Regions from separate parts of the Virgibacillus salarius genome, predicted to be linked through region 1. Evidence: riboswitches for the same ligand, from Rfam matches in the RefSeq annotation. Region 1 holds a riboswitch; each other region holds the start of a gene.

Region 1 (5,899 bases):
CATTAAGTCACGGATTTATTGGTCAGGAAACAAATGGGGCTGGAGGAATATTTAAGGCCTTTCGTACCATACCAGTATTATTGGATTTGGCAAAAGATGTTCATGAAATTTGTCCCAATGCGTGGATTATAAACTTTACAAATCCTGCTGGAATCGTTACAGAGGCATTATTGAAACATTCACCACATAAGAAGGTTATTGGTGTTTGTAATATTCCATACAATATGCGTCATTCAACAGCAGAAATATTGGATGCCGATCCAAATGACGTATTAATTGAATTTATTGGGATGAACCATTTTGTTTTCGGTAAGAAGGTATATGTCAATGGAATAGATCGTACCAAAGAAGTTTTGGAGAAGTTAAGCGGCGATTTAGATTACTCACCTGCAAACATTGTTAATTTAGGCTGGTCGAAGACATTCATTGAAGCAACTGGACTTCTTCCTAATCCATATCATCAGTATTATTTCCAAACGAAAGAGGTTTTGGAAAAAGATGTGAAAGCATTTAAGGAAAATGGTACTAGGGCTGAGGTTGTGCAAAATTTGGAAACATCTTTATTTAACATCTATAGTAATCCATCATTATATGAAAAACCTAAGGAACTAGAAGAACGTGGTGGTGCTTTTTACAGTGACGTCGCTTGCAGTTTGATGGACTCTATATATAACAACAAACAGGATGTTCAGACTGTAAATACGATTAATAATGGGGCTATTCCAGATCTGCCTGAAGATGCAGTTATTGAAGTAAACTGCATGATTACAAATAATGGTCCAAAACCGATTTCTGTAGGTGCATTGCCACATACAGTGAAAGGCCATATTTATCAAATGAAGGCATTTGAAGAGTTAGTGATTCGGGCAAGTATATCTGGAGATTACAACGATGCATATACAGCAATGGTTATGAATCCACTTCTTGCAAATGAAAAAGGTAGTAAGGTTGTGCTTGATGAGTTATTAGAAGCACATAAATCATATTTACCACAATTTAAATCAAGGGGGAATTAGAATGAATAAGTTCATTGAAATTGCTGGTCGTATTGGATCACAACGTCATCTAGTAGCAGTGCGTGATGGATTCGTTGCGATTATGCCTTTAATTATTGTTGGTTCATTAGCAATCCTGATTAATAACTTTCCGCCATTTGGAAGTTTCAATTTCGTAGAATGGATGAATGGTATTTTTGGAGACGGTAATTGGCAGGCAGTTGGGGGAAGTATTTGGAATGGAACCTTTGCTGTATTGGGACTTTTAGTTTCGTTTTCTATCGCTTATAATTTAGCTAAGTCCTATGATGTTGATGGCTTATCAGCAGGTCTAATATCTGCTGGGGGCTTCATTATGCTCGTCCCATGGACTGAGGATGGTGGCTTGAATGCAGCATGGTTGGGGACACAAGGGTTATTCGTCGGAATTATTCTTGCATTAGTATTAACGGAATTATTCAGAATCTTAATAAAATCAAAAATGACAATTAAAATGCCAGAAGGTGTTCCTGAAGGAGTAACTCGTTCTTTTAAAGCTTTAATTCCTGCAGTAATTATACTCATCATTCTTGGTTTCTTCCAAGCATTGATGAATGTATTTGCAGAGCAAAGCGTGTTTGAGGTTATTTTTAATGTTATTCAAGAACCATTACAGGGGTTAGGGAATACGCTGCCTGCAGCAATGGTTGTCTCATTCCTCAATCATTTACTATGGTTCTTTGGTTTACATGGTACGAATATTATTGGATCCGTTATTGAACCATTATATTTACCATTAATTGAACAAAATTTAGATCTATTTAAGAGTGGAATGTCCGCATTTGAAGTACCAAATATTGTAACAAAGCCATTCCTTGACTCATTCGTGTTCATGGGTGGATCTGGTACCACAATTGCCTTATTAATTGCTATCTTTATTGTCATCCGTAGAGAAAAGAATCACCCTTATCGTCAAGTGGCAAAGTTATCTGCACCAGCAGGGTTATTTAACATTAACGAGCCAGTAATATTTGGTTTGCCAATTGTTTTGAATCCTGCAATGTTAATTCCTTTTATTTTGATACCGGTTACGTTAACTGTTACGTCATATATAGCATTGGCGACTGGGCTAGTTCCAAGAACAGTGGCGATCTTGCCGTGGACAACGCCACCAATTTTAAGCGGTTACTTAGTAACTGGAGGAAGCTGGCGTGGAATTGCTTTACAGGTATTTAATTTAACGCTTGCTGTACTTATGTATATACCGTTTATAATGGCAGGAGTTAGAACACTAAGACAACGAAAAGAGGGTTAATACAATGGAAACAACAGAGGATGTTCAAATGTTATCTTTCCAAATTATTTTACATGCTGGAAATGCAAGGTCACATGCGATGGAAGCAATTTCTCATGCAAAGGCATACCAGTTCAACGAGGCACGTCAAAAGATTGAAGCGGCTGATAAAGAATTTAATGACGCACACCATATGCAAACAAAACTCTTACAGGAAGAAGCAGATGGAAAACAAACGGATTTATCCGTAATATTGATCCATGCGCAGGATCATCTAATGACGGCTATGACAGTGAAAGACTTAGCGGTTGAAATGATAGACATGTATGAGAAAATACAAACATTGGAGGGATAATAAAATGAAAATTATACTAGTTTGTTCAGCGGGGATGTCAACGTCTATGCTTGTTAAAAAAATGAAGCAGGCAGCTGAGGAGCGGAAGCTAGATGCAGAAATAAATGCAGTTGCTGAATCACAGTTAAAAAATGAATTAGATAATCTAGACGTTGTATTAATTGGTCCACAGGTTCGCTATTTAGAAAAGAAAATTAAAGAACAGGTTGAACCACATGGCATTGCCGTCGATGTAATCGATCAAATGGCATACGGCATGATACAAGGTGATAAAGTTTTAGATCAGGCAGTAGAGCTTGCAAAATAATTTCATACATGAAAGGAATAGCTGCCTGTTTTCTGAAACGATGGATTACAGCGCAGCTATTTTTTTATCGTCTAGGAAATAGTAAAATTTGCCAATGTGGAAAAGGCGCGTTTTGGGCCGCGTCCAGCCCCAGCCCCCAGAACTAGGCGACATTCATGTTGTTTGGTCGTATAGCGTTTTAAAGGGATTTATTAGTCTGTTAAAGGTGAGCTATCAGAGTTTTCTTATTTAGACCTTTACAATTTATACCAATCTTGTTAAGCTGTTTTTGTTAGAAAATTTAATAGGAAATGTTACAGCACTAGGGGAGCTATTTGGAATAGCTGAGAAAGACGTATTCGTTTTGACCCTCTGTACCCGAACAGGATAATGCCTGCGTGGGAAAGTGTGGTCACCAAGGCTACATAAATGTTGACTGCATTCACAAGGAATGCAGTTTTTAATTTAATGTATAGCAAATCGTTCTCTGTTTTGCAGGTAGTCAGTCTAGTTTTGATCTCGATAGCTCTTTCTATGTGCTGGAAGTCGATTTCTTATTGGGAGGCGATTTTCATGCATGAACAATGGGGATTTTTAGAAAATGTACCACATGATGCTTCCATTAATATGGCATTAGATGAAGCCTTGCTTCATTGGCATTATGAAGGGAAAATACCGCCGACATTACGGTTTTATCGATGGATGAAACCGACACTTTCGATTGGTCATTTTCAAAAAGTAGATGGAAAAATTGACTTAGAAGGTGTACAAAAACATCAATGTCAGTTTGTACGCAGAATGACAGGTGGAAGTGCGGTATTGCATGATGATGAATTAACATACAGTATTGTTATTTCTGAGGATCATCCTATGATAGCTTCTTCGATTCGCCAAGCTTATTATGATTTGTCGAAAGGAATTCTAAAAGGTTATCAAAACTTAGGAATAGAAGCAACCTACGCTGAATCATTTTCCAAGGAGAGAAGTAGTATTTGCTTCGAGCGGCCTGCTTTTTATGAAATGGTTGCAGATGGTAAAAAACTCTCAGGAAATGCACAAACTAGAAAAAAAGGGGTACTGCTTCAGCATGGATCGATACCGATAACCATGAACATTGATTTGCTATTCGATCTATTTTTATTTCCTTCAGACAAATTGAAAGAAAGAAAAAAACAAGGCTTTTGGAAAAAAGCAACAACAATTAATCAGTTAACAAATCAAGCGCATTCGTACGAAACAATTAAACCTGCTTTTATGGAGGGGTTCTCGAAAGGACTAAACATTAAGCTAGAGCCTTTTTCATTAACGAAAAGTCAATGGGATGAAGTATATAAACTTGCTGAAACAAACTATTCTGATGAGAACACGAGAAAAGGAGCGGTCACCCATGCCTAAAGATCAGACGTATATTCGAAAGCCTGAATGGTTAAAAACAAAGTTAAATACGAATAAATCATACAGAGGACTAAAAAAACTAATGCGTGATAATCGCTTAAACACTGTATGTGAAGAGGCACGTTGCCCGAATATTCATGAATGTTGGAGTGAAAGAAAAACAGCTACCTTTATGATTCTTGGAGATACATGTACACGAGGATGCCGTTTTTGTGCTGTAAAGACTGGACTGCCAAATGAACTGGATTGGGGAGAGCCAGAAAGAGTTGCGGATTCTGTTGTTGTAATGGGGCTTAGACATGTTGTTGTAACAGCAGTTGCTCGCGATGACTTAAATGATGGTGGTGCTGCCGTTTTTGCTGAAACTGTTCGAGCAGTACGAAGAAAAAATCCTGGCTGTACTATCGAAATTCTACCTTCTGATATGAAGGGTGACTATGATAGTCTGCATACACTTATGGATAGTGCTCCAGATATTTTTAACCATAATATTGAAACGGTAAGGAGATTAACAAAACGTGTACGTGCCAGAGCGATGTATGACCGTTCCTTGCAGCTACTTCAACGGGTAAAAGAAATTGCTCCAAACACACCAACAAAATCTAGTATTATGGTAGGTTTAGGAGAAGAAAAAGAGGAGATTATTCAAGCGATGGATGATCTGTTAGCACATCAGGTAGACATTGTAACAATTGGTCAATACTTACAACCAACTAAAAAACATTTAAATGTAGAGCGTTATTATCATCCTGATGAGTTTAAAGAGCTGAAGGAAATAGCTATTAATAAAGGCTTCAGGCATTGTGAGGCAGGTCCATTAGTTCGTTCTTCCTATCATGCAGATGAGCAAGTAACACAAGCTTCTGCACAGCGTCGAATTAATTATATGAAGGGCTATGAGAAACAGGAAAATAAGGAAGTCGACTTCACTTTTTAACTTCATCATGATACGTTATCATGAAACTTCTTATATCTGTTTTTCGTAATAAGAATAGTCAAGAGATTCAGACCTATGAAGTGAATAGAAATGGAGCGTATACAGATGAATGCTGTAACAATAAAGCAACTAGCAAAGCAATTTAGTTTGGAAGTATTGGCAGGAGAGGACCAATTGAACCGAACGATAACAAAAGCTAGAACGCATCGGCCTGGATTGGAGTTTATTGGATACTTTGATTTCTTTCCGATGGAACACGTTCAAGTATTGGGAAGAAAAGAAATTACCTACTTACATCAATTATCACATGAGGAGCGGCAGCTACGTATCGGTAACATCGTAAACTATCATCCACCTTGTTTTATTGTTACATCAAATCAAGAGGGATTAACGTATTTGACTAGATTTTGCAAGCAAGAAGGTATTCCATTATTACGTACGAAGGAAGCGACATCTACATTTATGGATAAATATGATGCTTATATGGTAAAGGCATTAGCTCCTGAGACTGCTGTTCACGGTGTATGTGTTAATATTTTTGGACTTGGTATATTGATTCGTGGTAAATCTGGAATTGGTAAAAGCGAGATTGCCCATGCCTTAATTGGTCGAGGACATCGGCTTGTAGCAGATGATATGGTTGTCTTAAAAAAATTAG
Region 2 (5,899 bases), on a different contig from region 1:
TATTGATTGATTCGCCAAAGGTTGCAACATATGATTTAAAACCAGAAATGAGTGCTTATGGAGTGACGGACGCGTTGCTCAAAGAACTTGATGCTGGTGAACACAATGCAATTATCTTGAACTTTGCTAACCCGGACATGGTTGGACATTCTGGTAAATTACAGCCGACTATTAAAGCAATTGAAGTAGTTGATGAATGTCTAGGGAAAATTGTTGATAAAATTAAAGAGCTTGGCGGGAATGCCATTATTACTGCTGATCACGGTAATTCTGATGAGGTAGTTACGCTTGAAGGTAAGCCAATGACTGCTCATACGACAAATCCTGTTCCGGTAATTGTGACAGAAGAAAATATAACATTACGAGATGGTGGGATTTTAGCTGATCTATCACCAACCTTATTGGATTTACTAGGTATTGAAAAACCAGAAGAAATGACTGGCGAATCATTAATTAAATAAAAGGAAATTAAAGGAGAGAAAAATTATGCCATACATTACTGATGTATATGCACGTGAAGTATTAGACTCACGCGGTAACCCGACAGTTGAAGTGGAAGTATTTACAGAATCAGGTGCCTTCGGTTCTGCACTTGTGCCAAGCGGTGCATCTACCGGTGAATACGAGGCTGTGGAATTACGTGATGGTGATAAAGATCGTTATCTTGGAAAAGGTGTTCTAAAAGCAGTTCAAAACGTAAATGAAATAATTGCACCTGAATTACTTGGGATTGATGTTACTCGTCAGAATATCATCGATGCGTTAATGATCGAATTAGATGGAACTGAAAATAAAGGCAAACTTGGTGCTAACGCAATTCTTGGTGTATCCATGGCTGTAGCACATGCTGCTGCTAGTTATCTTGAAGTACCGTTATATAACTACCTCGGTGGATTTAATGCAAAAACCCTACCAACACCAATGATGAATATTCTTAATGGTGGTGAGCATGCCGATAATAACGTAGATATTCAAGAGTTTATGGTTATGCCAGTTGGAGCAGAAACGTTCCAAGAAGCACTACGTACGGGTGCTGAAATTTTCCATTCATTGAAAAATGTATTAAAATCAAAGGGGTATAACACAGCTGTTGGTGACGAAGGCGGATTTGCACCAAACCTTGCTTCTAATGAAGAAGCTTTACAAACAATTGTGGAAGCAATTGAAGCTGCTGGTTACAAGCCAGGAGAAGAAGTGAAGCTTGCAATGGATGTTGCTGCTTCAGAAATATATGAAGATGGTAAATATAATCTAAAAGGTGAAGGTGTTGTTCGTACTTCTGAAGAGATGGTTGATTGGTATGAAGACATGATCAACAAATACCCAATTATCTCCATTGAAGATGGACTAGATGAAAATGATTGGGATGGATTTAAAGTATTAACAGATCGTCTTGGTGGACGAGTACAGCTTGTCGGAGATGATTTATTTGTAACAAATACTAATAAGCTTTCCAAAGGTATTGAACAAGGTATTGGAAACTCTATCTTAGTAAAAGTTAATCAAATCGGTACATTAACAGAGACGTTCGAAGCAATCGAAATGGCAAAACGCGCTGGCTATACAGCGGTTATCTCACACCGTTCAGGAGAAACAGAAGATGCAACGATCGCTGACATTGCTGTAGCGACTAATGCAGGTCAGATCAAAACAGGTGCACCTTCTCGAACAGATCGTGTAGCTAAATACAATCAACTGCTTCGCATTGAAGATGAGCTAGCAGGCATGGGTGAATATGCTGGTAAGACAGCGTTCTATAACCTAAATAAATAGGGAAGAAAACCTCTTAAGGTATGGTGGTTATACTTTAAGAGGTTTTTTATAGGTTTATCCCACACATATAACTGGCAGTAATAATCCACTTTAAGCAATAAAGTAAAACCACTATGGGGAAGTGGAGGATCGATTGCCGGTAAATGTCCGGTCGGTTCAAAGGATTTTAGGTCTGTGGTGCTAACAATCAATGTGGGATAAATAAAACCCCCACTGATTAAAGTGTCACTTTATGCAGAAGTTGCTTCTATGTTCATAGAAGTTTCTATATTTTTTGAGTTTCTTAAACTTGATTAAATGGACGAATTATGTCATAGTTACTATGGAATTAATAATAGAATACTAAAGTTGTAGGGGGACCAGTGTTGCTGGTTGAGATTGTATCCGTAAGGTACTGACTCTTAGAACCTGATCTGGTTTAAACCAGCGTAGGGAACATGTTTGATACATCAAATATTAAGTTGTATATGCCCTAATGGTGATTAACCATCTAGGGCATTTTTTATAGTCTAAGAAATTATAAAATTTGCGTGTTGAGCTGCGTCCAGCTCCAGCGCCCAGAAACTAGGCTACTTCATCATGAATCGCCCTAATCTAAATCATCATCGGCTCGCAAGCTCACCGTGAGTCCTTTATCTCCGTTGAATCGTCGCTGCGTTGCTAATCGGGTGTTTGCGCTTTTATTCTTAGCGAAGGAATTACAGTCAAACAAGATGATACATACGCTGTTCCTTACAATGAGAAAGGTATTCAAGAGGAGGAAAACATTGAAGAAGCTTTTACTGCTTAGTTTAGGGATTACACTGCTTATATTAACGGCATGTGGTACAGAAGAGAAAGAACAAAGTCAGCAGAACAATGACTCAACAGAAAAGAAAAAGATCTCTGTTGTACTTGATTGGACACCAAATACGAATCATACAGGATTATATGTTGCAAAAGAGAAGGGATATTTTGAAGAGCAAGGCCTTGATGTGGACATAATTATGCCTGGTGAAGCGGGAGCAGATCAGTTAATTGCATCTGGTAAAGCAGATTTTGGTGTGAGTTATCAGGAGGGGATTACTGAAGCTCGTGTACAAGATATACCGATTGTTTCCATTGCTGCTGTTATACAGCATAATACCTCAGGTTTTGCCTCACCCAAGAATAAACAGATTACTACACCTAAAGATTTTGAAGATAAAACATATGGTGGCTGGGGAGCTCCAGTAGAAAAAGCGGTTCTAACCTCACTCATGCAGCAGGAAAATGCTAATGTAGAATCAGTTGATATTATCAACATGGGCGATACGGACTTTTTTACTGCGGTGAAAAGAGATATTGATTTTGCGTGGATTTATTATGGTTGGACTGGTGTAGAGGCAGAGCTCCGTGATGAAGAAATTAATATGGTGTATTTAACCGATTATTCGTCAAATTTAGATTATTACACGCCGGTTTTAGCTACCAATGAAAAAATGATCAAAGATGATCCAGAAACAGTTAAGCAATTCTTAGCTGCAGTATCTAAAGGTTATAATCTAGCAATTGAGCAACCAGAGGAAGCCGCTGATATCTTAATTAACGCTGTTCCTGATTTGGATGCAGAATTAGTAAAAGCAAGTCAAGCTTGGTTAGTGTCAAAGTATCAAGATGATGCGGACCAGTGGGGGGAACAAAAGCAAGAGGTATGGGAGAATTACGCCAATTGGATGTATGAGAATGAGCTGTTAGATAAACCGTTAGATAGTGAAAAAGCATTTACAAATGAGTTTTTACCAGAAACAAAGGAGGAATAAATGATGGCAGATGCACTAGTTAGTATTCAAATTATCCCGAAAACGAAAAATGGTGAAGATGTTATTCCGTATGTGGATGAAGCGATTAAGATTATCGATCATTCCGGAGTTAAGTATCAGGTAAGTCCACTAGAAACTACAATGCAAGGTGATCTTGCAGAACTATTTGGAATTATTGAGAAGATGAATAAAAGGATGACTGAAATTGGTTGTGAAAATGTTATTTCACAGGTGAAGGTTCTTTATCAACCTTCTGGAGCTTCCATGGAACAATTAACGGAGAAGTATCGCTAATGAGAAGATTGCGAGAAAAGGGATGGCGACCAGCTCTGGTCCTCATCCTTTTCCTTATCAGTTGGGAAATAGCTTGTCGTATTTTTTCGATCCCAGCTTGGCTACTACCTGCTCCAAGTGTAATATGGCAAGAAGCTGTCAATGGCTGGCCAAATTATGCTAGTCATCTACAATCGACTATCCAACTATCGATTATCGGATTTATGATAGGCAGCAGTGTAGGTACGCTCGTTGCTGTTTGTCTTCATCTCATTCCGACAGTTAGGGAAGCCTTTTATCCATTATTAATAATATCACAGAATATACCTATTATTATTTTAGCTCCCTTATTAGTAATTTGGTTTGGTTTTGGAATATTGCCGAAATTAATTGTTATTACACTTGTTTGTTTTTTTCCAATAACTATAGCAGCTTTAGATGGATTTAGACAAACAAGTGGAGAACTGAAACACTATATGCAAATGACAGGTGCCAGTAAAGGGCAAATCTTTCGTAAGCTAGAGTGGCCATATGGATTACCTTCTTTGTTTAGTGGTTTAAAGATATCGGCGACATATAGCGTAATGGGAGCGGTGATATCTGAATGGCTTGGTGCAAGTGAAGGAATTGGAGTATATATGACTTTGGCATCTTCGTCTTTCCGAACAGATCGTGTCTTTGTTGCTATCTTATTTATAGTGCTGCTAAGTTTATTGTTTTTTGGCTGTATTTCATTAATTGAAAAAAGAGTAATTAAATGGAAACCGGAAGAAGGGAAGATCAGTGAGTAACTTAGAACTTGTAAATCTAACAAAAAAATATGGGGAAACTACTATTCTTAATCGTATTTCATTAACGGTGCGAAACGGAGAGTTTGTTTCGATTGTTGGACCATCAGGAAGTGGGAAGAGCACGTTATTTCGACTGATTGGAGGGATTACCTCACCTAATTCCGGTACGATTAAATTAAATGGAAAAGAGATTATCGGCAAACGGGGATTCATCAGCTATATGCCTCAATCAGATTCCTTACTTCCTTGGCGTTCGATTTTACAAAATGTTGTCTTAGCGGCAGAAATTGCAGGTAGAAAAGATGAATTAGAAGCAAAACGAATGCTAGAACGAGCTTGCTTAAAAGGATATGAAAATGCATATCCCCATGAATTATCTGGAGGAATGAAGCAGCGCGCTTCTTTTGTACGCAGTATTTTAAGTCCCCAGCCTGTTATTTGTTTAGATGAACCATTTTCCGCATTGGATGAATTTACCCGTTTGGACATGCAAAAGTGGTTATTAGCAATGTGGAATGAGCATCAACGATCAATCCTTTTCGTAACGCATAATATAGAAGAAGCATTATTTCTATCTGATCGTGTGATCGTGTTGTCAGCTCGTCCGGCTTCGATAAAAAAAGAATTCACAATTCCTTTTTCAAGACCAAGAGAGGAAGCGTTAGTTTTATCAGAAGCATTTCTAGAGTATAAGAAAAGGATATATCAGGAATTGAGGGCTACAAATGGATAGCTTCATTATTGATGCACACATTCACTTAGATATGTATACACAGGAGGAACAAACAGAAATTATTAAATCTTTGAAACGGCATCATGTTAGCTCACTAATTTCTGTTTCGAATAACCTAGCATCGTCAATTTCCAATTTAAGGTTAGCGGAGAGATGTTCCGCAGTTAAACCTGCTTTCGGATTTCATCCGGAACAAGAAATACCTAACGATAATGATATAGCTGATTTAATACAATTTATTGACTCGAATCTAGACAGAGCAATTGCGGTAGGTGAAGTAGGTCTACCTTATTACAAGCGACAAGAAAATTCAAATTTAATGGTAAAGCCATATATTGAATTACTAGAATTATTTATACGAAAAGCTAAAGAATGGAATAAGCCAATTGTACTTCATGCAGTTTATGATGATGCTACCATTGCCTGTGATTTATTAGAAAAGTATTCCATCACCAATGCACAGTTTCATTGGTTTAAGGGTGACAAACCTACAATGGAACGAATGAGCCAGAATGGATATTTTATATCCATCACACCAGATGTCATGT
Region 3 (5,899 bases), on a different contig from region 1:
AAAATATCGATCAATATGGTAATGGTTTAGCTGTATTCATGCGAGATGCGATGACTGCCTATGCTGATAATCTTCAATAAATAGAAGGAGGCAGGAATGCTTCAGTCTCTTTTCGGTTAATCATGCTGAAGTTTTTACGAACAGTTTATTATCTATAGAGCTATGTGCTTATTCCCTTCAGTCGTTATGGTAGTTCTAAAGGCTACTTTATGTAATAGGATTGCTACTATATTACCAAAATTCTGATTTTTATATACAATTAGAGAGTGACAGTGTATAGTAAAATGTAGATAGATTATTATAAAAGGAGTAGTGATAAAACAATGAAAAAGTTATTGCTGGGTAGTTCCATTCTTACCATGCTTCTTTTCTCGTCTATTTCAGCATCGGCAGCAGTGTCACCAGATTCCGGTGTGAATGGGTGTAAAGCGGGGAGTAAACACCATTGTAAGCGATATGAACTATAGATTTATGTTGATGAGCCTGTAGCTTGGAGCTACGGGTTCTTTTTATTCAAGTGGATAAATATGGGCGTGTTGAGCCGCGGCCAGCTTCAGCGACCAGAAACGATGCGACTTCACGAATCGCTCTAATCTAAGTCATTATTGGCTCGGAAGCTCACCATGATTCTTTCTCTCGCTCCAGTCGCTACGTTTCTAATTGGGCGCTTTGCTTTTATTCGTATAAAGAGTCGCAGGATTGACGAAAAAGCAAGCGTAAAAAAAGCTGTGCCGATTGTTTTTTATTGGGCACAGCTTTAATTGTTTTGTGTGCTATTTCTGCACTCTTTGAATATAGATTGTTACTACTATAATTGTAGAACAGCTTTATTAATATCTTCTGCAAGGGTTATAGCGGATATGATCGCAACCCCATCCGCTCCCGCTTGGATAACAGAAGCTGCATTGTCTGTAGTGATACCACCTATACCCACAATTGGCAGGGAGGGATAAGCTTGTTTGATATCTTTTATCCAATTCGGTCCAATCGCTGATTTAGCATCCTCTTTTGTTGTAGTAGAAAATATTGGCCCCACTCCTAAATAGTCAACAGAGGAAATGGGACTATTTACTAATTCTGTTTTATTTGATACAGAAAGGCCGACCCATTTATTTGGAAAACGCCTACGTAATTCCAGAGCAGATACATCATCCTGACCAACATGGATACCATCTGCATCTAATATTTCAGCAAGTTCTATGTCATCGTTAACGAAGAAAGGTATACGATAGTTTTGACAGATATTCCGAAGTTGTTTTCCTAAAATAAATTTTTTATAACCAGTTAATGACCCGTTTCCTTTTTCTCTAAATTGAAATGCTGTTATACCAGCTTTTACTGCTTGTTCCAAAATATGCTTTGGATCGTTATGGCAGTTCTGACTACCCATAATAAAGTATTTTCTTAGAGCATCCTTTAGCTGCAAAGATTAATTAACTCCTTTCAATTGATCTAAGTCTTTGGAAAGGGCGTCTATAAATGCTGGTAAGAAGCTTCCAGGACCAAGCACATATTCTTGAGAAGCCGCGTGTTCAGCAGCAAGTCCATAAAACTGTACTGCTGCCAATGCCTTAGCTTCTAGAGCATGATTAGTTGTTAAGCATGCAGTTAGAATAGCTCCTAATAAGCAGCCTGCACCAGTAATTTTTTCTAGCCATACATGACCAGTCGTGTTGTGAATTATTTTCCCTTCACTGTAAATTACATCCGTCTCACCAGTAACTACAGCAGTTGTATGATAGGCTTTGGCAACTTTAACGGCAATTTCTTCTAGATTACCGTCCCCAATTGACTCAACACCTTTTGTTTTCCAAGGGATCTCCACAAGCTGTGCCATTTCACCAGCATTACCTTTGATTGCGGTAAACTGTACTTCGTGTAGCAAATGCTTTACAGCTTCTTGGCGAAAGGTTGTAGCCGCTACGCCAACTGGGTCAAGTACGACAGGGATACCTTTTTTATTTGCGGCTATTCCTGCTAGTTTCATAGCTGATAGCTCGTTTAAAGTTGTTGTACCAATATTAATAAGTACACCATTCGCAGCGGTAGCCATTTCTTTAGCCTCTTGTTCTGCTTTTGCCATTATCGGTGCTCCACCAAAGGCTAACAGACCATTAGCTGTAAAATTCATGACTACTTCATTGGTTAAGTTATGGATCAATGGTTTTTGTTCTCTAACTGCTTGAATAATGGATTGTGTCATTGTTCCACCCTTTCTTTGCGTACCGCCCAATGATTTGTAGGTCCGTTACCGGCACCAAGTGAAAAGGAGTATTGAATAGCAGCTGTTACATACTGTTTCGCCTGCTTTACAGCTTCGTAAAGTGGTAGACCTTTACTTAGATGAGCAGTAATTGCCGCTGAATACGTACAACCTGTACCATGTGTATTCTTTGTTTGAAACCGCTCTGCTTCGAACGTGTAAAGCTTATTCCCATCATATAAATAGTCGACGGCTTTACCTTGCAGGTGGCCACCTTTAACAAGTGCTGCGCGTGCTCCAAAGCTTTTGACGATCTCGAAAGCCGCTTCTTGCAAATCACTTGTATTATCAATAGATTGTCCTGTAATATACTGTGCTTCAGGAATATTAGGAGTAACTACAGTCGCTAATGGTAATAGCTGCTGTTTGAGAAACGATCGAGCATCTTCCGATATTAATGGATCGCCACTAGTTGCAACCATGACAGGGTCCATGACATAGTTCACAACTGATTTGGACAAGTGCTCTGCAATAACCTGCATCATATCTTTGTTCGCAATCATACCTGTTTTTATGCTATGCACAGGCATATCTGATATAACTGAGTTTAGTTGCTCATTTATCATCGTAACAGGTAGATGGTGTACGTTTTGCACACCGGTTGTATTTTGTGCCACAACAGAGGTGATTACAGACATTCCATATACGGTTAGTTCTTGAAATGTTTTTAGGTCTGCCTGTATGCCAGCACCGCCACTCGGATCTGTTCCAGCAATAGTCAGCGCGCAAGGTATGCTAGCCATTAGCTGTTCACCTTTTCTGCGTTTGGCCATGATTCACATGTGTAGGCCATTTCCCAGAATTTAAGCTCCAGCTGGCAGCTTTTTCGAAAAGCTTCTCTAATGAGATCTTTTTCATCCTTGGCAGCATTTTCTGCAAGTATATCCAACCGTTTTCTCAATTCAAAGGTGGTATTATCTACATCACCACTTGCATAGAAACTAATCCAATCGTAAAAAGGGTGATCTTTATTAGGATTATACTGCTCCATTAATTCCCTACCAATTTCTAAGTATGTCCAAGGGCATGGAAGTAGAGCTCCTAGTATCTCACTAGACGTTCCCATTTGTGCATGATACATCATATGTTTAATGTAATGATCTGCAGTAGGTGGCAAAGGGTGTCCTTGTAAGGACGCATAGTCCACACCGATATGATTGCAGAAGTTATGATGTGGGTGGATTTCATCGTTTAATATAAAATTTATTTGATCAAAGAAATAAGCAATATCATCACGTTTCTTTGATTTGGATAGCGCTATTCCATAAATTTGCATAAAGGCATTTAAGTATTCAAAGTCCGCTTTAATATAATGTGCGAGCGCATCTTTAGAAATCTCGCCAGTCCCTATCCCCTGAACAAAGGGATGATTAAAAATAAGCTGGAAAATATCATTGTTTTCTTCTCTTAATTGATCAGTGAAATTCATATTTAGCCTCCTTCTATTATGGGAAGCCACTAGAGGTGTAAAAGTAGATAAATAGAGGATAATAATATGTTCCCCACTACTTTCCTGCGCTGGTATTATCCAGATCAGGTTCAAAGGGACAAAGGAAAAGTCCTTATCTCAGCAACAAAGCGCCCCTAGTAGTTTCCTTGTACGCGTATCGTATCTTCTTGCTTTACTCGTAATAAAATGAACCAGCCAATAAATGCGCCAGTTATGCTACTTACCAAAAACGATGGCATGAAAATGAAAGCGCCAGCAGCACTGTCCATAAACAATTTAGCAAATGGAACCGCTATGAATGATCCGATAATACCAGTACCAATGCTTTCTCCGATCACAGCCCACAGCTTTCTACCAAACCACTGATAAAAAAGCCCAGCAAGGAAAGCACCAACCATTGCTCCCGGAAAAGCAAGTAATGTACCAATCCCCAGCATATTTCGTAAAATTCCAATCATAAAAGCTATGACTACGGCTGGACCAGGTCCCAGTATTACTGCCGCCATTACATTTACTGCGTGCTGCACTGGATACGCTTTAGCAATTCCAGCAGGAAACCATAAGAATTGTGCTCCTAATGTTCCAATTGCTACGAAAATTGCCATCAATGTTAATACGTGCGTTCTTCTCACTTATTCCCTCCTTTCTATAAAAAGTGAGCATAGGACAACAATAGGAATTACCGACAATATGCGGTATAGCTTACGTCCTACACGCCTCTCCCCAGTAGCTATGGATGCTAAAGGTAGACAGCAAAGCATAATATACATCCACTCTGTTCTTATGAAAAAAACCAGATCCTCCATGGACCTGGCTTTGTGTAAGAAAATAGAAAGACGTTGCGTCTACTACTTCCCTCCGCTGGTATTAACCAGATCAGGTCCATAAGAGTTAGAAACGTCACGTGTTTCCTCTCAGCCCACATATTGGGCACCCCTAGTAGTTAAGTAACTTGTGAATTTAATTATGCTTTCAGCAACTAACTGAATCAAGCATAACAAATATATTGTTATTTGTCATGGGAAAAAGAATATAGCGTATTAACCTACAGAGTTATTTTTATAAACGCGTAATTTTAATATCACTTAAAGATAGCAGTCTATTAAGTTTTATTTATAGTTATATGATATTTGTTGAATTTATGTTATTTGGAAATAAATGCCCTTACGACAAGATGAATTTAGCATAGGGTAAATAGAGATATATTAAAGAAAGGGTGAAGATAAAATGGTAAGCACTCCCTCTACGATTAGAGAATTACTTCAGAGTTTGGTGAACGAACAGATAGAGATCACTACTCCTTTTGGAACAGTAACAGGGACTCTTTTGAAGGTTAGATCTGACTATGTTGTCTTAATTGAAAATACAGGAGAACAAACATTGATTCGAATAAATAAAATTGAGTTGATTACTGAATTATAAAGGAGGAATAACGATGTTTTTATATACTTTTTCTGCTGAATTGAATACACGTGTAGGTTCTAATGTTGAAGTAGCTACAGATAGTAATTTAATAGAAGGTATTCTTTCGAACGTGACATCACAATTAGTACTTGTTATTGATGTTAGTAATGGTTATGGAACTGAAAAAATTTATATATCTTTGAATGCTATTAATTTCGTGCGATTTACGTAGCATAATCTAACATTTAGTTTTGTTCAATCTTCAAATGCGAAAACAGGTATGATTCTTCTTCTTTTTGAAGGATTATACCTGTTATTATAGTTTAACGGTATGGAATGTAGAGAGAGAATAAAAGGTCCCATTAAAAAACAATTATAGAAACGTCCAATATATGTATTCCTCTTAAAATACGCACTTGCTGGACAAACCTTGAATTAGTTCTTCAATTTGTAAAAATGACAGATTAATTGAATAGTGTGAAGGAACCTCGCATATATAATTTACTAATTAAATGTATTAAATTTTTGCTACAGAATTAAGTCCACTAAGAAATTAATTCTTCAGCAGGAGTTAAATAACTTGAAAAAGTGGTTTAAAATGGAGAATATCTTCGGTTACATAGCATTTGATAAATATATTCTTACGAAGAAAATCGTTTGAGATCAACGGCAAAATAGGGATTATAATTTCAAGATCAGTTTCTTAGTCGTCACAGGTAATAGCTCACTGTTTTAATGGTGATCAAAAACAATTTGTATTGTATACACTGGAATAATTGCCA

Evidence for each region. Region 1 has a riboswitch for thiamine pyrophosphate ahead of ABDZ84_RS16875 (lipoate--protein ligase family protein). Riboswitches for the same ligand answer to the same signal wherever they lie in the genome.
Region 2: linked by a shared signal. The riboswitch ahead of ABDZ84_RS19560 (ABC transporter substrate-binding protein) and the one ahead of ABDZ84_RS16875 (lipoate--protein ligase family protein) in region 1 are both predicted to bind thiamine pyrophosphate.
Region 3: linked by a shared signal. The riboswitch ahead of tenA (thiaminase II) and the one ahead of ABDZ84_RS16875 (lipoate--protein ligase family protein) in region 1 are both predicted to bind thiamine pyrophosphate.

The regions. Positions count from the first base shown of each region.
Region 1 is NZ_BAAACY010000137.1:12,611-18,509, forward strand. Features, by position in the region: gene ABDZ84_RS16855 (6-phospho-beta-glucosidase) at 1-1,016, shown strand, start outside; gene ABDZ84_RS16860 (PTS sugar transporter subunit IIC) at 1,018-2,289, shown strand; gene ABDZ84_RS16865 (PTS lactose/cellobiose transporter subunit IIA) at 2,294-2,623, shown strand; gene ABDZ84_RS16870 (PTS sugar transporter subunit IIB) at 2,628-2,930, shown strand; TPP riboswitch at 3,224-3,331, shown strand; gene ABDZ84_RS16875 (lipoate--protein ligase family protein) at 3,483-4,304, shown strand; gene lipA (lipoyl synthase) at 4,297-5,241, shown strand; gene hprK (HPr(Ser) kinase/phosphatase) at 5,347-5,899, shown strand, end outside.
Region 2 is NZ_BAAACY010000165.1:9,956-15,854, forward strand. Features, by position in the region: gene gpmI (2,3-bisphosphoglycerate-independent phosphoglycerate mutase) at 1-461, shown strand, start outside; gene eno (phosphopyruvate hydratase) at 487-1,773, shown strand; TPP riboswitch at 2,116-2,225, shown strand; gene ABDZ84_RS19560 (ABC transporter substrate-binding protein) at 2,541-3,554, shown strand; gene ABDZ84_RS19565 (thiamine-binding protein) at 3,558-3,848, shown strand; gene ABDZ84_RS19570 (ABC transporter permease) at 3,848-4,618, shown strand; gene ABDZ84_RS19575 (ABC transporter ATP-binding protein) at 4,611-5,351, shown strand; gene ABDZ84_RS19580 (TatD family hydrolase) at 5,344-5,899, shown strand, end outside.
Region 3 is NZ_BAAACY010000044.1:2,523-8,421, forward strand. Features, by position in the region: gene ABDZ84_RS06530 (MerR family transcriptional regulator) at 1-80, shown strand, start outside; gene ABDZ84_RS06535 (hypothetical protein) at 324-467, shown strand; gene thiE (thiamine phosphate synthase) at 809-1,426, opposite strand; gene thiM (hydroxyethylthiazole kinase) at 1,430-2,203, opposite strand; gene thiD (bifunctional hydroxymethylpyrimidine kinase/phosphomethylpyrimidine kinase) at 2,200-3,006, opposite strand; gene tenA (thiaminase II) at 3,006-3,692, opposite strand; TPP riboswitch at 3,757-3,859, opposite strand; gene thiW (energy coupling factor transporter S component ThiW) at 3,848-4,345, opposite strand; TPP riboswitch at 4,550-4,661, opposite strand; gene ABDZ84_RS06565 (DUF2642 domain-containing protein) at 4,941-5,135, shown strand; gene ABDZ84_RS06570 (hypothetical protein) at 5,149-5,349, shown strand.